One region of the Streptomyces sp. NBC_01476 genome, then DNA from elsewhere that is predicted to be linked to it. Evidence: riboswitches for the same ligand, from Rfam matches in the RefSeq annotation. Region 1 holds a riboswitch; each other region holds the start of a gene.
The links. Region 1 has a riboswitch for S-adenosylmethionine ahead of OG552_RS36430 (putative leader peptide). Riboswitches for the same ligand answer to the same signal wherever they lie in the genome.
Positions count from the first base shown of each region.

Region 2: it holds a riboswitch for S-adenosylmethionine, as region 1 does, so the genes downstream of both, OG552_RS08735 (aminotransferase class V-fold PLP-dependent enzyme) here and OG552_RS36430 (putative leader peptide) in region 1, are expected to answer to the same signal.
Region 3: it holds a riboswitch for S-adenosylmethionine, as region 1 does, so the genes downstream of both, OG552_RS34465 (putative leader peptide) here and OG552_RS36430 (putative leader peptide) in region 1, are expected to answer to the same signal.
Region 4: it holds a riboswitch for S-adenosylmethionine, as region 1 does, so the genes downstream of both, OG552_RS32885 (putative leader peptide) here and OG552_RS36430 (putative leader peptide) in region 1, are expected to answer to the same signal.

Region 1 covers NZ_CP109446.1:3,834,246-3,839,040, forward strand. Annotated here, with positions in the region: gene OG552_RS16685 (hypothetical protein) at 1-2,522, opposite strand, end outside; SAM riboswitch class IV at 2,767-2,881, shown strand; gene OG552_RS36430 (putative leader peptide) at 2,858-3,079, shown strand; gene OG552_RS16690 (DUF1684 domain-containing protein) at 3,272-4,129, shown strand; gene OG552_RS16695 (serine hydrolase domain-containing protein) at 4,194-4,795, opposite strand, start outside.
Region 2 covers NZ_CP109446.1:1,999,380-2,004,174, reverse strand. Annotated here, with positions in the region: gene qcrB (cytochrome bc1 complex cytochrome b subunit) at 1-1,499, shown strand, start outside; gene trpD (anthranilate phosphoribosyltransferase) at 1,707-2,759, shown strand; SAM riboswitch class IV at 2,847-2,964, shown strand; gene OG552_RS08735 (aminotransferase class V-fold PLP-dependent enzyme) at 2,978-4,375, shown strand; gene OG552_RS08730 (Lrp/AsnC family transcriptional regulator) at 4,477-4,758, opposite strand; gene OG552_RS08725 (rhomboid family intramembrane serine protease) at 4,755-4,795, opposite strand, start outside.
Region 3 covers NZ_CP109446.1:7,944,381-7,949,175, forward strand. Annotated here, with positions in the region: gene OG552_RS34455 (NtaA/DmoA family FMN-dependent monooxygenase) at 1-461, opposite strand, end outside; gene OG552_RS34460 (LLM class flavin-dependent oxidoreductase) at 494-1,723, opposite strand; gene OG552_RS34465 (putative leader peptide) at 1,996-2,091, opposite strand; SAM riboswitch class IV at 2,097-2,210, opposite strand; SAM riboswitch class IV at 2,390-2,500, shown strand; gene OG552_RS34470 (putative leader peptide) at 2,532-2,666, shown strand; gene OG552_RS34475 (amino acid ABC transporter permease) at 2,801-3,838, shown strand; gene OG552_RS34480 (amino acid ABC transporter ATP-binding protein) at 3,835-4,611, shown strand; gene OG552_RS34485 (ABC transporter substrate-binding protein) at 4,770-4,795, shown strand, end outside.
Region 4 covers NZ_CP109446.1:7,557,371-7,562,165, reverse strand. Annotated here, with positions in the region: gene OG552_RS32890 (ATP-binding SpoIIE family protein phosphatase) at 1-1,883, opposite strand, end outside; SAM riboswitch class IV at 2,232-2,344, shown strand; gene OG552_RS32885 (putative leader peptide) at 2,375-2,503, shown strand; gene OG552_RS32880 (LLM class flavin-dependent oxidoreductase) at 2,773-3,870, shown strand; gene OG552_RS32875 (GNAT family N-acetyltransferase) at 3,867-4,427, shown strand; gene OG552_RS32870 (SDR family oxidoreductase) at 4,451-4,795, opposite strand, start outside.

The sequences.
Region 1 (4,795 bases):
TACATGACGAAGTTGCCGTCCGCCTGCATGACCAGGAGCGTGTAGCGGCCCTGGGTCCACCCGTAGGGCTTCAGCAGCGTGCCGGAAGCGATGGTCTGCGGCCGGGCGGCCGATCCGCTGCTCCAGGCGACGCCCCCGCCGCCGGGGAGCTGGACCGCGAGGCCGCCGTCGTCCTGCAGCACCGCGTACGCGCCGGGGTGACCGTAGGTGCGGGACGACCACAGGGCGCCGCCGGTGGCCGCACCGCCGCCCGCGGCGTAGACCACCAGATTGCCGTCGCTCTGGAGCACCGCGTACGCGCCGGGGTGGCCGGAGCTGCCGCTGGTCCAGATCACCGGACCGCTCGCGCCGCCGCCGGTCCTGAGGGTCTCCACCAGGTTGCCGTCGCTCCGCACGGTCAGCGTCGCCGACGCACTGCTGACGCTGTGCCCGGCGGTGATCCGCTCCCCGGGCAGCAGGGACTGGCCGGCGCCGGGCAGCGCGGCGGAGGCCGGGATGTGCGGGTCGACCAGGTGGACGTTGTTCTGCGCGTCGACGTAGGCGATACCGCCGCTGTACTTGTCGACCGTCCACGTCACCCGGCGGTCGTCGGGGACCGGTCCTGCGGGCAGCGTGGCCAGGTCGGTGGTGACGGCGGCGCCGGTGTGGATGTCGGTCAGCTCCAGTTTCCCGGCGGCGGTGTCGTGCCGGACCAGATAGCCGTCGCCGAGCTGCGCCGCGCCGGAGGGGACGGCGATGTCCTTGCCGGTCGTCAGGTCCAGGACGCCGGCGGGGCCGGCGGCACCGCAGGACCAGTAGATCCAGCGGTCGACGGCGCTCTGCAGCTCCGTCGGCGCGCAGGGGGCACCGGTGTCGACGGTCTGGAGGGTCTGCCCGGTGTTCAGGTCGATCCGGCTGAGGGCGCCGGCTGCCCCGTCGGAGGCCCACAGGTACGAGCCGGAGAGCGCGGCGCCGGTGGTCTGGCGGATCAGCCGGACGTTGCCCGCCATCCCGGCCGCGGGAGAGGTCCCGATGAACTGCCGGCCGTCGGCGCTGTCGTAGACGACCCAGGAGCCGTCGGAGTCGACGAGGCTGCCGCCGGTCAGCGCGCCGGTACCGGCGCCGGACGCCAGCGCGGGCACCACGGTGTAGTCCGCTGCCGCGCCCCGCTGCACGGTGACCTCGTCCCCCGACGGGCCGGTGGTGCGGGCGAGTTGGGAGATCCCTCCGTCGCCGGTGGCGAGCGGTGGCGCGCAGGTGTCCTGCGTGGAGCAGTCGGACACCGCGGCCGGGGTGCCGATCTCCGTCCTGGCGCCGTAGGACGGCGTGGCACCCCAGGTGACGGTGCGGGTGGCGAGCGACTGGGCGCCCGAGTCGGCGTTCTCGATGGTGTAGAGCCGGCCCCTGGCCACCGCGAGCCCCGTGACGGACTCCGGAAGCGCCGGCTCGGGGTGCACGACGGTCGCCACCGCGGTGCCGTCGGCGCCGGCCGTCAGCACCCGGGCTGCCCAGTCGGCGGCCGACGAGCCGCCCACCACCAGTACCCGGTCGGACTCCTGCTGGAGCGTCGCGGAGGCCACGTGCCCGACCAGAGTGGTCAACGGACCGCCGGACAGCGGGAACTGATAGAGCGTCGAGCCCAGTTGGGAGCCGGCCGGGGGCGTGCCCTGCGAGTAGTCCACGTCGTCGTCGGCCAGTACGGAGTTCCCGGCGATCGCCAGCTGGAAGACCGTCGCCAGCGCGCCGCTGGGCAGCGGGGGCGCCGGCACCGGGACGGTCGTCTCCGCGGCGCCGGGGTCGGAGCGGTCCCGCAGGTGCAGCACCGCCGGTGAGGAAGTGTTGTACCAGCCGACGTACTTGTCCGTCAGGACGACCTTGAAGATGCTGGTCAGCCCGCTGAAGACGGGCGTCACCCGACCGGTGTCCAGGTCGACCAGGGCCAGCCCGGTCCCGCTCGCGTCCGAGTACCGCATCAGGACGGTGTCCGCGTCGCCCGCGGCGGCGCGCGTGGCGACGGAGACGCCGGCCGGCCAGCCGGTGGCGGAGAGCTGCGTCTGCTGCCCGTCCGCCGTGCCCAGGATGTGCAGCGTGCCGACGGAACCGTTGGCGGCCCTGGTGTAGGTGAGGACGTGGGAGCCGAACGTGCCGAGGAACTGGTCCCCGGTGGGCGGCTTCACGACCGTGGTGGTGCCGGTGTCCATGTCCTGCAACTGGACGCCGCCGGTGACGGACGTGGAGACGATGTCGGCATCCGCGCCGGACTGGCCGACACCGCCGGCGGGAATGCCGGCGACCGGTACGTCACCGCCGGAGAACTTCGTCCAGACGTAGGCGGCCTGGCCTCCCACGTGGTGCAGGAACCCGCCCGGACCGGCGAAGACGACCAGGTCCGGGGGCGGGGTGCCGCTCGGGGTCGGCGGTACGACCGTCTCGGTGGGCGGGTCGGCGTACGCCGCGCCGGTGCTCAGGGCACCGAGGCCGGAGACCGTGGCACAGAGCACGGCAAGGGTCGCTGACACCCGCAGCAGAGCAGGTCGGGTCACTCACTTCTCCCGTCGAGAACGCAAAAGGGGTCGCGATCGACGGGTGAGGAGGTCCCCCCACACCGGAAGCCCCCCGGCAACGGCATCGCCGTGATCATGTGTACGGCACGGCCGGCCAGCGCACGGCAATGGCCCGGTGAAGGAGAACTAAAGTTTCCGCGGGTGCGCTTCACGGGGGTGGGGCCTGTCGCCTGCGGGGGGAGGGGATTGTGTTCGAGTGAGCGGCGGAGTTACCGTTCTTGGAGGTCATGAGCGTCAGCGATCAAGGCCCTGGCAGGCTGACCGGCAACCCTCTCGCGGAGCGGGGTGCTCCAGGTGACGACCCGGCGGAGCCGATGACGGCTCGGCACGTGCGAACCCGACACGGCGCGAGCCCATCGGGACCGGGAGGTGACGCGGTGCGGGAAAAGGGTGCACGGTCCCTGCCCTCCGTCGCCACGTTCTCCCGGCGGCACATCGACCTTCAGCGCGTCGCCGGCGCCCTGTGTCCGGGCGTACCGACGGCCGTACCGGGGCCTGACCACCGGCCCACCGCGCTGCCGCGCACCGCCGGCTAGCCGCGCTCCACGCGCCGGTCCCCCACCGCCTTCCTGCACCCGGGCCTTCCGTACCGCGTGCCCGCAACGGGTTCCCGGAAGGCCCGCGCCAGGGCCGCCCGCCCGGTGCCCTGCCCCGACCCCCGCCCTCCCCGGCAACACCCCGCACCACTGCCCCGCGCGCCCCCCGCGCCCCCGACCCAAGGAGTCGTCATGACCGTACAAGCAGAAGAGACCGACCGCGCCGGCTTCGCCGCGGACTGGGAGCAGTGGCACGCCCAGCACGAGAAGGTGCGCGCCGACCCGCACGGATTCCTCGCCATCACCGGCCTGCACTGGCTGGACGCCACCCCCACCCGTTTCCCCGACGCGCCCGGCGCCTGGTCGAGTACCGCCGACGGCGTGGTGGTGGAGCTCTCCGACGACGAGGAACTGACCCTCGACGGCCAGGAGCTGCGCGGGCGGCACGACTTCGGCGTGATCGAGGAGCGGGGCAGCCTCTTCCCGGTGTCAGGCGACGCGGTGATCGAGGTCGCCAAGCGCGGCGGCTACGACATCGTCCGCCCCCGGCACCCGGAGAACGCGCTGCGGCTCGCCTACACCGGCACCCCCACCTACGCCCCGGACCCGCGCTGGGCCCGCACCGGCCGCTACCTGCCGTTCGACGCACCCCGCCCGACCACGGTGGGCGCGGCCGTCGAGGGCCTCCAGCACGTCTACGACGCCCCCGGCCAGGTCGAGTTCACGCTCGACGGCGCCACCCACCGGCTGACCGCGTTCAACGGCCGGGCCGGCAGCCTGCTGGTGCTGCTCACCGACGCCACCTCCGGCGTGACCACCTACGCGGCCAACCGGGCGCTGTCCATCGGCGCGCCCGACGCGGACGGCACGGTGCTGATCGACTTCAACCGGGCCACGAACCTGCCCTGCGCGTACACCGACCTGGCCACCTGCCCGCTGCCGCCGGCCGAGAACCGGCTGACGATCGCGATCGAGGCCGGCGAGAAGATCCCGGCCGCGCCGGTGGCGACGACCCGGTCCGTACCGGGCGAGGAGGGCCCCCGGCCGTGACCCGCTGTAGCGGCGGCGACGGCTCGCGGGGCCCGGGTGGCCGGGCCCCGCTGCCGCCGGGCGGTCACCTGCGCAGGGGCCTGGTCGCGGCGCCGGCGGTCTCCTCCTCTTCGGTGTGGGCGGCGGAGGTGCCCGACGCCGCGCGCGCGGCCGGGGCCTTGGCGGCGCTGCCGCAGAAGACCGGGTCCAGGGCGGTCCGTTCGGCGGCGAAGACATCCCCGTTGTTGGAGGCGTTCGCCGAGACGGTGACCTGCCGGGAGCCGTCCTTCGTGGTGTAGGAGTACGTCTGGTAGCCCTGCACGATGCCGTCGTGGCCGTACACCTGCGTGCCGCAGGAGAGGGTGTACGCGCGGATGCCGAGACCGTAGAAGGAGGTGCCGGTGGAGTCCGCAGGCCGCGTGGTCTCCATCTGGGCGAGCTGCGCCGCGGGCAGCAGCTCGCCGGCGGTCAGGGCCCGCCAGTACGTGTTGAGGTCGGCGGTGGTGGAGATGGCCGCGCCGGCCGTCCAGATCCACGAGGCGGTCTGCTCGGTCGCGTCGGACAGCGGCTTGGAGCGGTCGTCCTCGGTGAGGTAACCGGTGGCGTGCGGGCCGGGGATGTCCGTGCGGGGGACGACGAAGCGGGTGCCGGTCAGGCCGGCGGGCCGCAGGATCCGCTGGTCGAGGA
Region 2 (4,795 bases), 1.8 Mb from region 1:
GGTCCTTCATGCTGGGCGAGGTCTGCCTCTACAGCTTCACGATCCTCATCCTCACGGGTGTCTATCTGACGCTGTTCTTCCACCCGAGCATGAGCGAGGTCGTCTACCACGGCCCGTACGCGCCGCTGCAGGGTGTGCGGATGTCCGACGCGTACGCCTCCACGATGCACATCAGCTTCGAGGTCCGCGGCGGTCTGCTGATCCGGCAGATCCACCACTGGGCCGCGCTGATCTTCATCGCGGCGATGATCGTGCACATGATGCGCGTCTTCTTCACCGGCGCCTTCCGCCGGCCGCGCGAGGTCAACTGGCTCTTCGGCTGGTCGCTGCTCTTCCTGGGCATGTTCACCGGCTTCACCGGCTACTCGCTCCCCGACGACCTGCTCTCCGGCACCGGTGTGCGGTTCATGGAGGGCGCGGTCCTCTCCACGCCGATCGTCGGCACGTATCTGTCGATGTTCCTCTTCGGCGGCGAGTTCCCCGGCCACGACTTCGTGTCGCGGTTCTACTCGGTGCACATCCTGCTGCTGCCAGGTCTGATGGCCGGCCTGCTGGTCGCCCACCTGATCCTGGTCTTCTTCCACAAGCACACCCAGTTCCCGGGTGCCGGCAAGACCGAGAAGAACGTCGTCGGCACCCCGCTGCTGCCGATCTACATGGCCAAGGCGGGCGGCTTCTTCTTCGTGGTCTTCGGTGTCATCGCCGCCATCGCGGCGGTCGCCACCATCAACCCGATCTGGACGATGGGCCCGTACCGGCCGGACCAGGTGTCCACCGGAGCACAGCCCGACTGGTACATGGGCTTCTCCGAGGGCCTGATCCGGGTGATGCCCGGCTGGGAGATCAGAGGCTGGGGCCACACGCTGGTCCTCGGCGTCTTCATCCCGCTGATGATCTTCCCGCTGGTGATGGTGGCCATCGCGGTCTACCCGTTCATCGAGTCGTGGGTGACCGGCGACAAGCGGGAGCACCATCTGCTGGACCGGCCGCGGAACCGCCCGGTGCGGACCGGCTTCGGTGTGGCCTGGCTGACGGTCTACTTCGTGCTGCTGATCGGTGGTGGCAACGACCTGTTCGCCACGCACTTCCACTTGTCGATCAACGCGATCACCTGGTTCGTCCGGGTCGGCTTCTTCGTGCTGCCGGTACTGGCGTTCTGGGTCACCAAGCGGATCTGTCTGGGGCTGCAGCGGCGCGACCGCGACAAGGTGCTGCACGGGCGGGAGACCGGCATCATCAAGCGGCTGCCGCACGGTGAGTTCATCGAGGTGCACGAGCCGCTGTCGCAGCAGCAGTTGCACGTGCTCACCGCCCACGTCCAGCCGAAGCCGATCGACCCAGGACCCGAGGTCGACGAGAACGGGGTGGAGCGCAAGCTCAGCCCGGTCGCCAAGGCGCAGGCGAAGCTTTCCAAGGGGTTCTACGGGGAGCACAGCCAGATTCCGAAGCCGACGGCCGAGGAGTACGAGGAGATCACCTCGGGGCACGGTCACCACTAGCGTTCCCGCCCCACCCGTAAGGGCCCCGTCCGACCCTCGGACGGGGCCCTTACGTTCCGGGGGGCGGTGCGGGAACGTGCCCCGAAGGGGCGCGGGGAACTGCGCGGCCGGCCACGACGCAGCGGCACCGAGTCACCGGTTGGACGGGGCTGCCGCCCCGATAGGCTGCACCCTGCCAGAGGGTGACCCTTTTCCAGGAGCGTGACCATGAGCACTGAGACCCCCGCCGGAGGCCCCCGCTCCTGGCCCGACGTGCTGAGCTCCCTGCTGGCCGGCGAGGATCTGACCGCGGGGGACACCGCCTGGGCGATGGACCGGATCATGCGCGGCGAAGCCACCGACGTGCAGATCGCCGGGTTCGCCATCGCCCTGCGGGCCAAGGGCGAGACCGTGGACGAGGTCATCGGCATGGTGCGGGCGATGTACGAGCACGCCAACACCATCGAGGTCCCCGGCCCCAGCGTGGACATCGTCGGCACCGGCGGCGACCGGGCCAAGACGGTCAACATCTCCACCATGTCCGCGATCGTGGTGGCCGGCACCGGCGCCAAGGTCGTCAAGCACGGCAACCGCGCCGCCTCCTCCGCCAGCGGCGCCTCCGACGTGCTGGAGAAGCTCGGCGTCAATCTGCAGCTCACTCCGGAGCGCGTCGCCGAGGTGGCCGCCGAGGCCGGCATCACCTTCTGCTTCGCGGTGAAGTTCCACCCGGCGCTGCGTCATGTGGCCACCGCCCGGGCCGAGTTGGGCGTCGCCACCACCTTCAACTTCCTCGGCCCGCTGACCAACCCGGCCCGGGTACGGGCCCAGGCCACCGGGGTCGCCGACCCGCGGATGGCACCGATCCTCGCCGGCGTGCTCGCCGAACGCGGCTCCTCCGCCCTGGTGTTCCGCGGCGACGACGGCCTGGACGAGCTGACCACCACCGCCACCTCCCAGGTGTGGGTGGTCCGCGACGGCAAGGTCGAGCAGCGCGCCTTCGACCCCCGCGACGTCGGCATCGGCCTGGTGCCGGTGGAGGCGCTGCGGGGCGCCGACGCGGCCTACAACGCCGATGTGGCCCGCCGGCTGCTCGCCGGGGAGACCGGGCCGGTACGGGACGCGGTGCTGCTCAACTCGGCCGCCGCGCTGGTGGCGCTGAACCCGGGGCAGGGCACGCTGGAGGAGCAGATCGCGGCCCGCCTCGAACAGGCCGCGCACTCCATCGACTCGGGCGAGGCCGCCGCGGCGCTCGACCGCTGGGTGGCCGCGAGCAACGTCTGAGCCGAGCCGGTATCAGGTGTGCGGGACGCCGTCCGCTTGATGGACGGCGTCTTGCGCGTTCGCGCGTCTGTGGCAGAATTCTCCGCAGGTCACGAGTGACAGCGTCAAGGCCCCGGCTCGCTGTCCGGCAACCCTCCGTCCGTGGTGGGGTGCCCCGGGTGAGGACCAGGCTGTGAGCAAGCAAGGCTCTCAGCAAGCCGGACTTCGGGAGCTCTGTCATGACAGTGATCAGCCCTGCCACCGCCACTGCCGCCGTCACCCCCTCCGCCGAGGCGGACGTGTGTACGCCGCTGCCGGTGCTGGGACGGGACGTTCGGGTCCCGCTGGTGACGGGCGGCGAGGTCACGTATGCGGCCCTTGACTACGCGGCGAGCGCACCGGCGCTCCAGCGGGTGTGGGACGACGTGGCCGCGTACGCGCCCTACTACGGCAGTGTGCACCGCGGTGCGGGCTATCTGTCGCAGCTGTCCACCGACCTCTTCGAGCAGAGCCGGGCGACCGTCGCGGAGTTCCTCGGCTGTCGCCCCGACGACGAGGTCATCTTCACCCGCTCCACCACCGACTCGCTCAACCTGCTGGCGTCGGTGCTGCCGGCCGGAACGCAGGTCTACGTCTTCGACACCGAGCACCACGCGTCGCTGCTCCCGTGGCAGCGGGCGGAAGGCGCTCAGGTCACCTGGCTGGCGGCGCCGCGGACTCCCGAGCAGGCGGTCGCCGCGCTCGATGTGGCCCTGCACGGCGCCCCCAAGGGGCCCAAGCTGGTGTGCGTCACCGGGGCGTCCAATGTGACCGGCGAGGTGTGGCCGGTGCGGAAGCTGGCCGCCGCCGCGCACCGGCACGGCGCCCGGATCGTGCTCGACGCGGCGCAGCTCGCTCCGCACCACCCGGTCGACATCGCCGCGCTCGACGTGGACTGGGTCGCCTTCTCCGGGCACAAGCTCTACGCGCCCTTCGGCGCCGGTGTGCTGGCCGGGCGCCCGGACTGGCTGCGCGAGGCCGAGCCGTACCTGGCGGGCGGCGGCGCCACCCGGAAGGTCGCCCGGCGGGCCGACGGCACGCTGGACGTCGAGTGGCACACCTCGGTCGCCGCCCGGCACGAGGCCGGGTCGCCCAATGTGATCGGCGCCTACGCGATCGCGGCCGCCTGCCGGGCCCTCACCGAGGCGGGCTTCGACCGTCTGGTGGCCCGGGAGCGGCAGTTGCTCGGCCGGCTGCGGGAAGGGCTCGCGGGCATCCCCGAGGTGCGGGTCCTGTCGCTCTTCGGTGAGCACTCCGAGCGGGTCGGCGTCCTCTCCTTCGTCGTCCAGGGCTGGAACAGCTCGCACTTCGCCGCGGCGCTCTCCGCGGAGTACGGCATCGGGGTCCGCGACGGGCTCTTCTGCGCGCACCCGCTGGTCCGCACCCTCCTCGACGCCGAGCCCGACGAGCCGGGTGCCTGCGGCGCCCCCGACGCGGCCCCCGGCGAGCGTGCGCTCAACGCCATCCGCGTCAGCTTCGGCGCCGGCACCCCGGACGAGCACATCACCCGGTTCCTCGCGGCGGTCACCACCCTCGTCCGCACCGGCGCCCAGTGGACCTACCGCACCGAGAACGGCCGCTGCGTACCGGCCCGGTAGGACACCCCGGTAGGACACGGGGAACACGTGAAAGACGGACCCGCCCGGCGATCGGGACAGCCGGGCGGGAAGGGGACCGGCTCTCCCGGCCGCGCTGCGGGCTACGCGTCCAGCCCGATGGCGAACGCGGCCTCCAGGTCGTGCTGGGAGTAGGTGCGGAAGGCGACATGCGTATCGGTCACCCGCACGCCCGGGATCTTGGAGATCCGCCCCGGGATGATGTCGGCCAGGTCGTCGTGGCGGGCCACCCGCACCAGCGCGACGAGGTCGTAGTTGCCGGTCACCGAGTAGACCTCGCTGACGTTGTCGAGCGCGGCGATCGACTCGGCGATCTCCGGGATGCGGTCGACAGACGTCTTGATGAGCACGATCGCGGTGATCACGGCTGAATGTCTCCCTGGGTCGGCGTGATGACGAGCC
Region 3 (4,795 bases), 4.1 Mb from region 1:
GCCCGCTCGTAGCGGTCGCCCTGGGCGAGGAAGCCGCCGCGCCGGAAGTTCTGCCCGGTGAACTCGTCCCAGGAGGTGACGACGTTCCAGGCGGCGCGGCCGGCCGACAGGTGGTCGAGGGAGGCGAACTGGCGGGCCACCTCGTAGGGCTCGTTGAAGGTGGAGTTGATGGTCCCGGCGAGTCCGAGGCGTTCGGTGACGGCGGCGAGCGCGGTCAGCACGGTGAAGGTGTCGGGGCGGCCGACCACGTCCAGGTCGTAGATCTCGCCGCCCTGTTCCCGCAGCCGCAGGCCCTCGGCGAGGAAGAGGAAGTCGAACTTGGCGCGCTCTGCGGTCTTCGCCAGGTGGACGAAGGAGCTGAAGTCGATCTGGCTGCCGGCCGCCGGGTCGCTCCACACGGTGGTGTTGTTGACACCGGGGAAGTGCGCGGCGAGGTGGATCTGCTTGACGGGCTTGCTCATGCGACGGGCTTCCTTAAGGTCTCTGCGGGCGCTCAGACGGCGGAGGTGGTCGGGGCGGAAGCGGTGGCGTAACGATTCGCCGGGCGGGGGAGTCCCAGCAGGCCGCGCAGGGTGGCGGCCTCGTACGCGGTACGGAACAGGCCGCGCCGCCGCAGTTCGGGCACCAGGTGGCGGGTGATCTGCTCCAGGTCGTGCGGGACGGCGGCCGGCCGCAGCCGGAAACCGGTGATCCCGGCCGCCTGCCACTGCTCCAGCAGGTCCGCGAGGCCGGCCGGGGTGCCGGCGAAGACCAGGGCGTCGCTGGTGTACGCCGCGCCCGCCCGCTCGTCCAGCCGCGCGCCGCGGGCGGCGGCCGCCTCGTCGGTGTCGTCCAGCAGGACCACCAGGTCGGCGAAGACGTGCACCGTCTCCCCGGCGCGGCCCGCCTCGTCCTGGCCGGCCCGGATCTCGGCGATGATCGCCCGGGCGTCCTCGGCGTCGCGCGGGGTGATGAAACCGACATCGGTGGAGCGGGCGACCAGGCGGAAGGGAATGCTCTGGTGCGCCAGCGCCGCGACGATCGGCTGGCCCTGCGGCGGGCGCGGGGTGATCGACGGGCCCTTGACGCTGAACCGCGGTCCCTCGAAGTCGATGTAGTGCAGCTTCTTCCGGTCGATGAAGCGGCCGGTCGCGACGTCGCGGATCTCGGCGTCGTCCTCCCAGCTGTCCCAGAGCCGCCGCACCACCTCGACGTAATCGGCGGCCTCGTCGAAGGTCTCGGTGAGCAGCGCCTGGACCTCGGGGGTGTTGAAGTCCTCGAACCGGAACGGCGGGAAGCTGCGCCGTCCGAAGAGTTCCGCCTCGTAAGGGCGGGCCGAGACCTGCACCCGCAGCCCGGCCCGGCCGCCGCTGACGTAGTCGAGCGTGGCGATCGCCTTGGAGAGGTGGAAAGGCTCGGTGTGAGTGACCACAGCCGTCGGGATCAGACCGATGTGGCTGGTCAGCGGGGCGATCCGGGCGGCGATCTGCACCGCGTCCAGCCGGCCGCGGACCTGGTCGGTGCGCTGGTCGAGCTCGGTGTAGTCGGCGGACTGGAGACCGAGCGAGTCCTCGATCGTGACGAAGTCCAGCAGGCCGCGCTCGGCCTCGGCGACCAGGCCGGCCCAGTACGCCGCCGTGAACAGGTCTTGGGGCCGGGCGTCGGTTTCGCGCCAGGCGGCGGGGTGCCACCCGGCGCCGTCAAGGGCGACGGCGAGGTGGAGGGCGGGGTGCGGCTGAGGCATGGGAGGTCGCTTCCTGCTCGGGTGGAGGGCGCTCCACCGTGCTGCGGACATGCCGGACGGAACCCGCGCCGGGCGGTCGGCCCGGGGCGGCGTCGGCGGGGGGAAGAGGGGAGGAGAAGACGGGGGCTCGGGAGGAGCCGGGCGAAGAGCGGAAGGGGCGCGGTCGCGGGACGGCGTGCCGCGACGCAGCGGGGCACCGGTCCGCGCGATGCGCGGGGCTCAGCGGATCCGCGTGGCCGGCGACAGCCGGTGCCGCGGGAACGGCGGAGCGGTCAGATGTCCGTACAGAGGGCGCTGGAGATGCGCTGCAGGTCGATGTGCCGACGCGAGTAGGTACTGATGGCTCGACGCACTACAGTCCCCTCCACCTTCGATCGCGCGCTTGCGTAAACCGGGCTCGGCTCCGCCGGGTCGTCACCTGGAGCACCCCGCCGCGTCGGAGGGTTGCTGGTCAGCCAGCCAGGGCTTGTTGCTGACGCTCATAACCTGCTCACACGGTAACTCCGGACCGGCGTCGAACACAATGGCTGGTCGACGGGCTGTGGATCACACAGTGACCGCTTTCCCGCCCCCGGGGCCGGCCCACCGCTCCGGACCGGCCGGGCTGACGGACCGTCGAATACTGAGGCATTGCCCAAAGCCGACCCAGCGGTTACGGTATGCCCTGGTTATGAGCGTCAGCTTTGAGCCCTGGCTGGCTGACCGGCAACCCTCGTCCGCGGTGGGGTGCTCCAGGTGACGACCCGGCGGGACGGTCACGTTCCGTAAGCGCGAGGCCCCATGGGCCGGAGGATGCGAGGTGATCCGCATGCAGATACGACGCACCGACAACAGCGGTACGCCGCTTCCGCGCGGGTTCGCTCAGCTCATGGTGGCCCGCCGCCACGTCGACCTGCTCCGGGTGAGCAGCGCACTGTGTCCGAGGACGTCCCCGGTCTGTTGACCGCACTCGCGCTCCGAGCGAGCGCTGAGATGTCCGTACGCCTGCCGTCGCCCGGCCACGCCCGCACTCCGCACACCGCCCGCCGCTGACCCACGGCGCGGTGCTGCGCCCCATGGGACGGAAAGCACACCACCATGAGCAGCTCTGACACCTCCGCGCGCAAATCCGCCGCGCCGGAACCACCGCCCCCGACCGCCGCGCAGCCACCGCCGCCTGCCGCCGCCTCCACGGCCCCCGCCGACCGCCCCACCGACGAGCAACTGCTCGCCGCGAAGCTGGTCCCGCTGCGCCACCCCGGCCAGTGGGTCTCGGCCCTCGTCCTGCTGGTGCTCTTCGCGATGCTGGTCAACACGGTGCTGACCAACAACCGGTTCCAGTGGGGCACCGTCGGCGACTACTTCCTCAACGGATCGATCGTGCACGGGCTGGAGCTGACGCTCTGGCTCACCGCCGCGGTGATGGCCACCGGCTATCTGCTCGGGATCGGCGTCGCCGCGATGCGGCTGTCGCACAACCCGATCCTCAGCTCGCTCAGCTTCGCCTTCGTCTGGCTGATACGTTCCGTCCCGCCCCTGGTGCAGCTGCTCTTCTGGTACGAACTCGCCTCGCTCTACCCGCAGTTGTCGCTCGGCATCCCGTTCGGCAGCGAATTCGTCACGGTGCGGACGGCCCATCTGTTCAGCGGCATCCTCGCCGCGTACGTGGGACTCAGCCTGGATGTCGCGGCCTTCTCCTCGGAGATCGTCCGCGGCGGCATCCTGTCCGTCGACCACGGCCAGACCGAGGCCGCCCAGGCGCTCGGCCTCGGGAACGCGCGGATCTTCCGCAGGATCGTGCTGCCGCAGGCGATGCCGGCCATCGTGCCGGCCTCGGGCAACCTGCTGATCGGGATGCTCAAGGCGACCTCGATCGTGAGCGTCATCGCGGTGCAGGACCTGCTCTACTCCTCGCAGTTGATCTACAACCAGAACTACCTGATCATCCCGCTGCTCCTGGTGGCGACGCTCTGGTACATCATCCTCACCACGCTGCTCTCGATCGGGCAGTTCTTCGTCGAGCGCTACTACGCCCGCGGCAGCAACCGCGGTGGCAGGAGGAGCTTCCGGGAGCTCTTCCGGGGCAATGTGCCGCTGCTCGGCAGGACCGGCAACGAACTGGCGGGCATCTCATGACGACCGTGGCCACCGACCCCCTGGTACGGATCAGGGGACTGCGCAAGAGCTTCGGCACACATCTGGTCCTGGACGGTGTCGACCTGGATGTGCGCCAGGGCGAAGTCACCGTGCTGCTCGGGCCTTCGGGCTCCGGCAAGTCCACCCTGCTGCGCAGCATCAACCACCTGGAGCGTCCCGACGGCGGATTCGTCGAGGTGGGCGGCGAGATCATCGGCTACCGGCACCAGGACGGCCGGCTGCATGAACTGGGACACCGGTCGATCACCCGGCAGCGCGCCCGGGTCGGCATGGTCTTCCAGCAGTTCAACCTCTTCCCGCACCTCACCGTGGTGGAGAACATCGTCGAGGCCCCGATCGCCGTGCACGGGGTGCCGAAGAAGCAGGCCGCGGCCAAGGCCCGCGAACTGCTGGAGCGCGTCGGTCTCGGCGGCCGGGAAGGGTCCTATCCCCGACAGCTCTCCGGCGGCCAGCAGCAACGCGTCGCCATCGCCAGGGCACTGGCGATGGAGCCGGAACTGCTGCTGTTCGACGAGCCGACCAGCGCTCTCGACCCGGAACTGGTCGGCGAAGTCCTCGCGGTCATCAAGGATCTCGCCGACAGCGGGATGACCATGATCGTCGTCACCCATGAGATCGGCTTCGCCCGTGAGGTCGCGGACACCGTGGTCTTCCTGGACGGAGGCCGGATCATCGAATCCGGCGCACCGGCCGACGTCCTGGAACGTCCGCACCACGAGCGGGCCCGCGCCTTCCTCGCCGCGGTCCTGTGACCACCCGGCTCCCTTCACCTCCCCGGTAGACCGCCCGTACCTTCTGTCCCGTATCCACCACTTTTTCCCCTTTCAACGGCGGCTCTCCGCCGCTTCCCTACCACCCCCTTGCCCGCCGACCCCCGTACCACCCTTGTCACCCCTGGAAAGGAACCACCGTGACGACCGACGGACGCCCCGCCCG
Region 4 (4,795 bases), 3.7 Mb from region 1:
AGCCGGACGGCCGCGAGCGACCGTGCGCGGGGGACGATCCGTGGGTCGCCCACCGGCAGGGACACCGTGGCGACGTCCCCGCGGGGCCTGCCGACCATGCGCGCGATCATCAGCGTCACGTCGTCGCGCAGCCCGTGCCGGTGCGGGTCCAGTGCGCCGACCGTACGGGAGACCGCCTCCTTGAGGTCGTCGCCGGGGCGTATGCGTGCCAGCGCCCGCGACAGCGTGCCGATGCCCTCCTCGATCGACGCCGAGGTGCTCTCGACCAGCCCGTCGGTGTAGAGCGCCACCAGTGATCCGGGCTCCGCACCGAACTCCGTGGTCTCGAAGGGCTCATCGGAGACGAACGCGGTGCCGAGCCCCGGGTGGGCGCGCGGGGTGATGATCTCCACCCGGCCGCCGGGGTGCACGAGAACCGGGGGCAGGTGGCCGGCGCTGCTCATGGTGCAGCGGTTCTCCACGGGGTCGTAGCAGACGATGCAGCAGGTGCTGTTCAGCGCGCTGTAGCCGGCCGCGAGCCCCGTCTCGGAGTCGTCCAGGAGGGTCACCGTCTCGTCCAGCCGGGCCAGGACCTCGTCCGGCGGCAGGCCGGCCGACAGATGGGCCCGCGCTTCCATGCTGAGCTGGCCCATGGCCGCCGCCGCGCCGAGGCCGTGTCCGACGACGTCGCCGACCACCAGGGCGGTACGCCCGCCGGGCAGCGGAAAGCTGGAAACCCAGTCGCCGCCCACCCCCGCGCTGTCGGGGGTGGTGGGCTCGTAGGCGCTGGCGATCTCGATCGTGCTGGTCGGCGACGGCGGCAGCAGCCGTTGCTGGAGCGCGATGACCTGGGCGTGCTCGCGCTCGTGCCGGCGGGCGTTGTCGACGTGCCCGGCCGTTCTGGAGACCAGTTCCTGCATGTCGATCAGGTCTTCGCCGAAAGGCCCCAGCGGCCCGTCCGGGCGCCGCCACACCTCCGCGACGCCCAGCACGATCGGGGCCTCCCCGTCCGGCCCCTCCACGATCAGCGGAACGCCGGCCATGCACAGCGGCCCCTCCATGGGCACCAGGGCCCTCAGCAGCCTGGGGTCCCCGCCCAGCGCCCGCTCGATCGCGGCCCGGTCCGGCAGTACGACGGTGCCCTGGACGTCGTGGGCCTCCGTGTCCTGACCCAGGAACACGCGGGCCCGCTGGGGAAGGTCCTCGCCCGGTGTGAGGAAGCCGTCGGGCCAGGACCGCTCGGGGGCGAGGGCGGCGCGCCGCAGCCGGGTACGGTCCTCGACCTGCTCCCCCGTCCAGACGTTGTAGTCGAGCGAGACCGCCACGACGTCGCCCCAGGGCAGCAGCGAGGCGGCCAGCGCCCGGGCGGTCTCCCCGACGTCGAGGGTGGTGCCGATGGACGAGGCGGCGGCGTAGAGGTGGAAGCGCCGGGCCATGTCGATGAACGAGATGGTCAGGCCGTCGTCCGGCGGCGGGGACGGCAGAATGCTCAGCGAGACGATCAGTTCAGAGCCGTCCGGCTTGGGGATCCGCTGGACACGGGCCACATGGGGGTCGCGGGTCTCCACCACGCGCCGCAGCCGGCGGGTGACCGCCGGCACGTCGCTCGGCGGGAGCAGGTCCACGAAGGGTTCTCCCGGGACGGCGGTCAACCCGTCGAAGCACCGCGGGCCCAGATTGGAACTGACGATCCGCAGGTCGCGGTCGACCGTGATCGCGCCCAGGATCTGCTCCTTGTCCTTGGGCTCGACCGGCTTCTCCCCATCGCTGTGGCCGCTGTTCGCGGGGCGGCACGGCTGTGCACGTGACTGTGTGCCGGGCCTCGGGGTCAGACCCGCGAGCGCCTGGCTGACCACGTTCAAGTCGAGATCGGGGGTGTCGCCCGGCGGAAGGTAAGAGTCCATACGGTGCTCATTCGATCAGTGCCACAGGTCGCGCCGTCCGGCCGGTCCGAACCTGGGCAAGAATCACCCTAAAGCGGATAACAACAATCAAAACGGTATATCACACACACATCCGAGTCGACCGGGATCGGCGGAGTCCGGGGCCCTCAAAGAAGCTCGTTCAGCGAGCTTTGTGCGAGCCCTCTCCCGGAGCGCGCGAACGCGACCGCGCAGAACCGCGGCCCCCCGGTCCGGTGGATCCGTCAGGGGCCCGCGGACGCGGCCGGCGCTCGCTCCCTCGTACGGCGGCGGCTTCCGGCGCCCCGGAGGGCATTGCCCGGAAGCCGCCGAGGGGTTAGCGTGATCCACGGTTATGAGCGTCAGCACCAAGCCCTGGCTCGCTGACCGGCAACCCTCCGCCGCGGTGGGGTGCTCCAGGTGACGACCCGACAGGACAGCGAACTGTCCTGTAAGCGCGAGGCCCACGGGCCGGATGAGTGCGAGGTGATCACGTGCGGGTACGACCCTGCGACAGCGTGTGCCGCCCGTACGGGTCCTTCGAACTGCGCGTCGCGCGGCGCCATGTCGATCTGCTCCGGGTGAGCAGCGCGCTGTGTCCCCGGGTGCGCCCGGTCCGCTGAGACCGGTCCTCCGCCCCCCGTTTCGCCCCTCCCCCGCCGTATCCGCCGCACCGTCGCCATGACGGCCCGGCCGTGCGCCCCTCCTCCCTGTAGGCAGCCCACCGCCGCCGCGAGATCCCTCCTGATCTCCGACCCGAGCGGACCCCTGCGGTCCCGCTCCGGCGGGCCCGGTTCTGCCCTGTGACGCCCTGCCCGCGACCGGCGAAAGGGGACCGAGACCCCCACGAGCGCCCCCGACGCCACCACCCACCGCACCGAAAGGCCCCATCATGCCCATCGAATTCCTCGGGATCGCCGCCACCAACGACGGCTCCGAGACCAACCCGCGCAGCGGGGCGTCCTTCGACAAGGAGTACACGCTCAAGCTCGCCCGTGCCCATGAGGACCACGGCTGGGACCGGGTGCTGTTCGCCTACAGGTCGGGTTCGCCCGAACCCGGCACCGCCGCCGCGTACATCGCCGCGAACACCGCCCGGCTGCAGATCCTGCTGGCGCACCGGCCGAACGTCTCGTACCCGACCTTCGCGGCGAAGGAGTTCGCCACCCTCGACCAGATCAGCGAGGGCCGGCTCGCCGTCCACTTCATCACCGGCGGCAACGACCACGAACAGCAGCGCGAGGGCGACTTCCTCACCAAGGACGAGCGCTACGGCCGCACCCGCGAGTACATCGAGATCGTCAAGCGGGTGTGGACCGAGCACGAGGCCTTCGACCACGAGGGCGAGCACTACCGTTTCAACGACTTCGTCTCCGACGTCTTCCCGGTGCGGCAGCCCCACCCGGACGTCTCCTTCGGCGGCTCCTCCCCCGCCGCCTACGCGGCGGGCGGCGCCGTGGCCGACATCTACGCGCTGTGGGGCGAACCGCTGGCCGAGACCGCCCAGCAGATCGACGCCGTGAAGGCGGCGGCGCTCGCCGCCGGACGCGCCACCCCGCCACGTATCCAGGCGGCTTTCCGGCCGATCATCGCTCCTACCGAGGAACTGGCCTGGGAGAAGGCGCACCGCACGGTCGCCGCCATCCAGGAGCGCCGGGCGTCCGGGGCGTGGACGCGCCGCGGCGGCGACCAGCCGCAGAACTCCGGCTCGCAGCGGCTGATCGCGATCGCGGAGCAGGGCGAGCGCTTCGACCGTGCGCTGTGGACCCCCACCGCCGCCGCGACCGGCGGAGCGGGCAACTCCAACGCCCTGGTCGGCACCCCGGAGACGGTGGCACAGGCCCTGCTGGACTACTACGACATCGGCGTGGACATCATCTCCGCCCGCGGCTACGACCTGCTGGGGGACGCCATCGACTTCGGCCGCCATGTCATCCCGCTGGTCCGTGCGGAGGTCGCCAAGCGTGACGCGGAGGGGACCGGCCGGTGACCACCACCACACCGCGTTACGAGGTACGGACGGCGACGCTCACCGATCCGCTCACCCAGCCGCTGCTGCGGGAACTGGAGCACGAGTACAGCACCCGCTACCCCTCGCTCGGCGGCGCTGGACGGGAACTGGCGCGCTACCCTGCACAGGAGTTCGAACCGGAGCACGGCGGGCTGCTGCTCCTGCTGCTGCGGGACGGCGAACCGGTGGCCGGCGGGGCCTACCGCCGCTACGACGAACAGACCGCCGAGCTCAAAAGGATCTGGACGCACAGCGGCCACCGCCGCGAGGGGCTGGCCCGGCGGGTCGTCGCGGAGCTGGAGCGGGCCGCCACCGCGGCCGGCTACCAGCGAGTCTATCTCACCACCGGACCGCGCCAGCCGGAGGCCAGGGGGCTCTATCTGACGACCGGTTACACAGCGCTCTTCGACCTCACCGCCGACCCGGAGTCCCTGGGCGGGCCGCTGCCCTTCGCCAAACGGCTGGTGGGCGACGAGCCGCTGCGGGGGACGGAGTTCCGGCCGACCCCGCGGGTCGACTTCGGGCGCGCGCCCTGAGCGGGGCGCGCGCCGCGCGAGCGTCAGCCGGTCTGCCCGGTGGGCATGATGGTGACCTGCTGGAGGTTGACCCGGGGCGGCAGGGCGGCGATGAAGCCGATGGTCCTGGCGATGTCCTGCGGGGTGAGCCAGTCCACCGTCTCCTTCGACCCGTCGAGCCATTCCAGGGCGCCGGCGTCGGTGACGTGGCTCTGCAGTTCGGTGCCGACGATGCCCGGCTCGATCGCCGCGACCCGGACGTTCTTCGGTCCCAGCTCGGTCCGCAGGTGGCGGGAGAGGTGGGTCACGTACGCCTTGGTGCCGGAGTAGACCGCGAAGTTGGGAAAGATGTTCTGCGCGGCGATCGAGGAGGTGTTGATCAGGTCGGC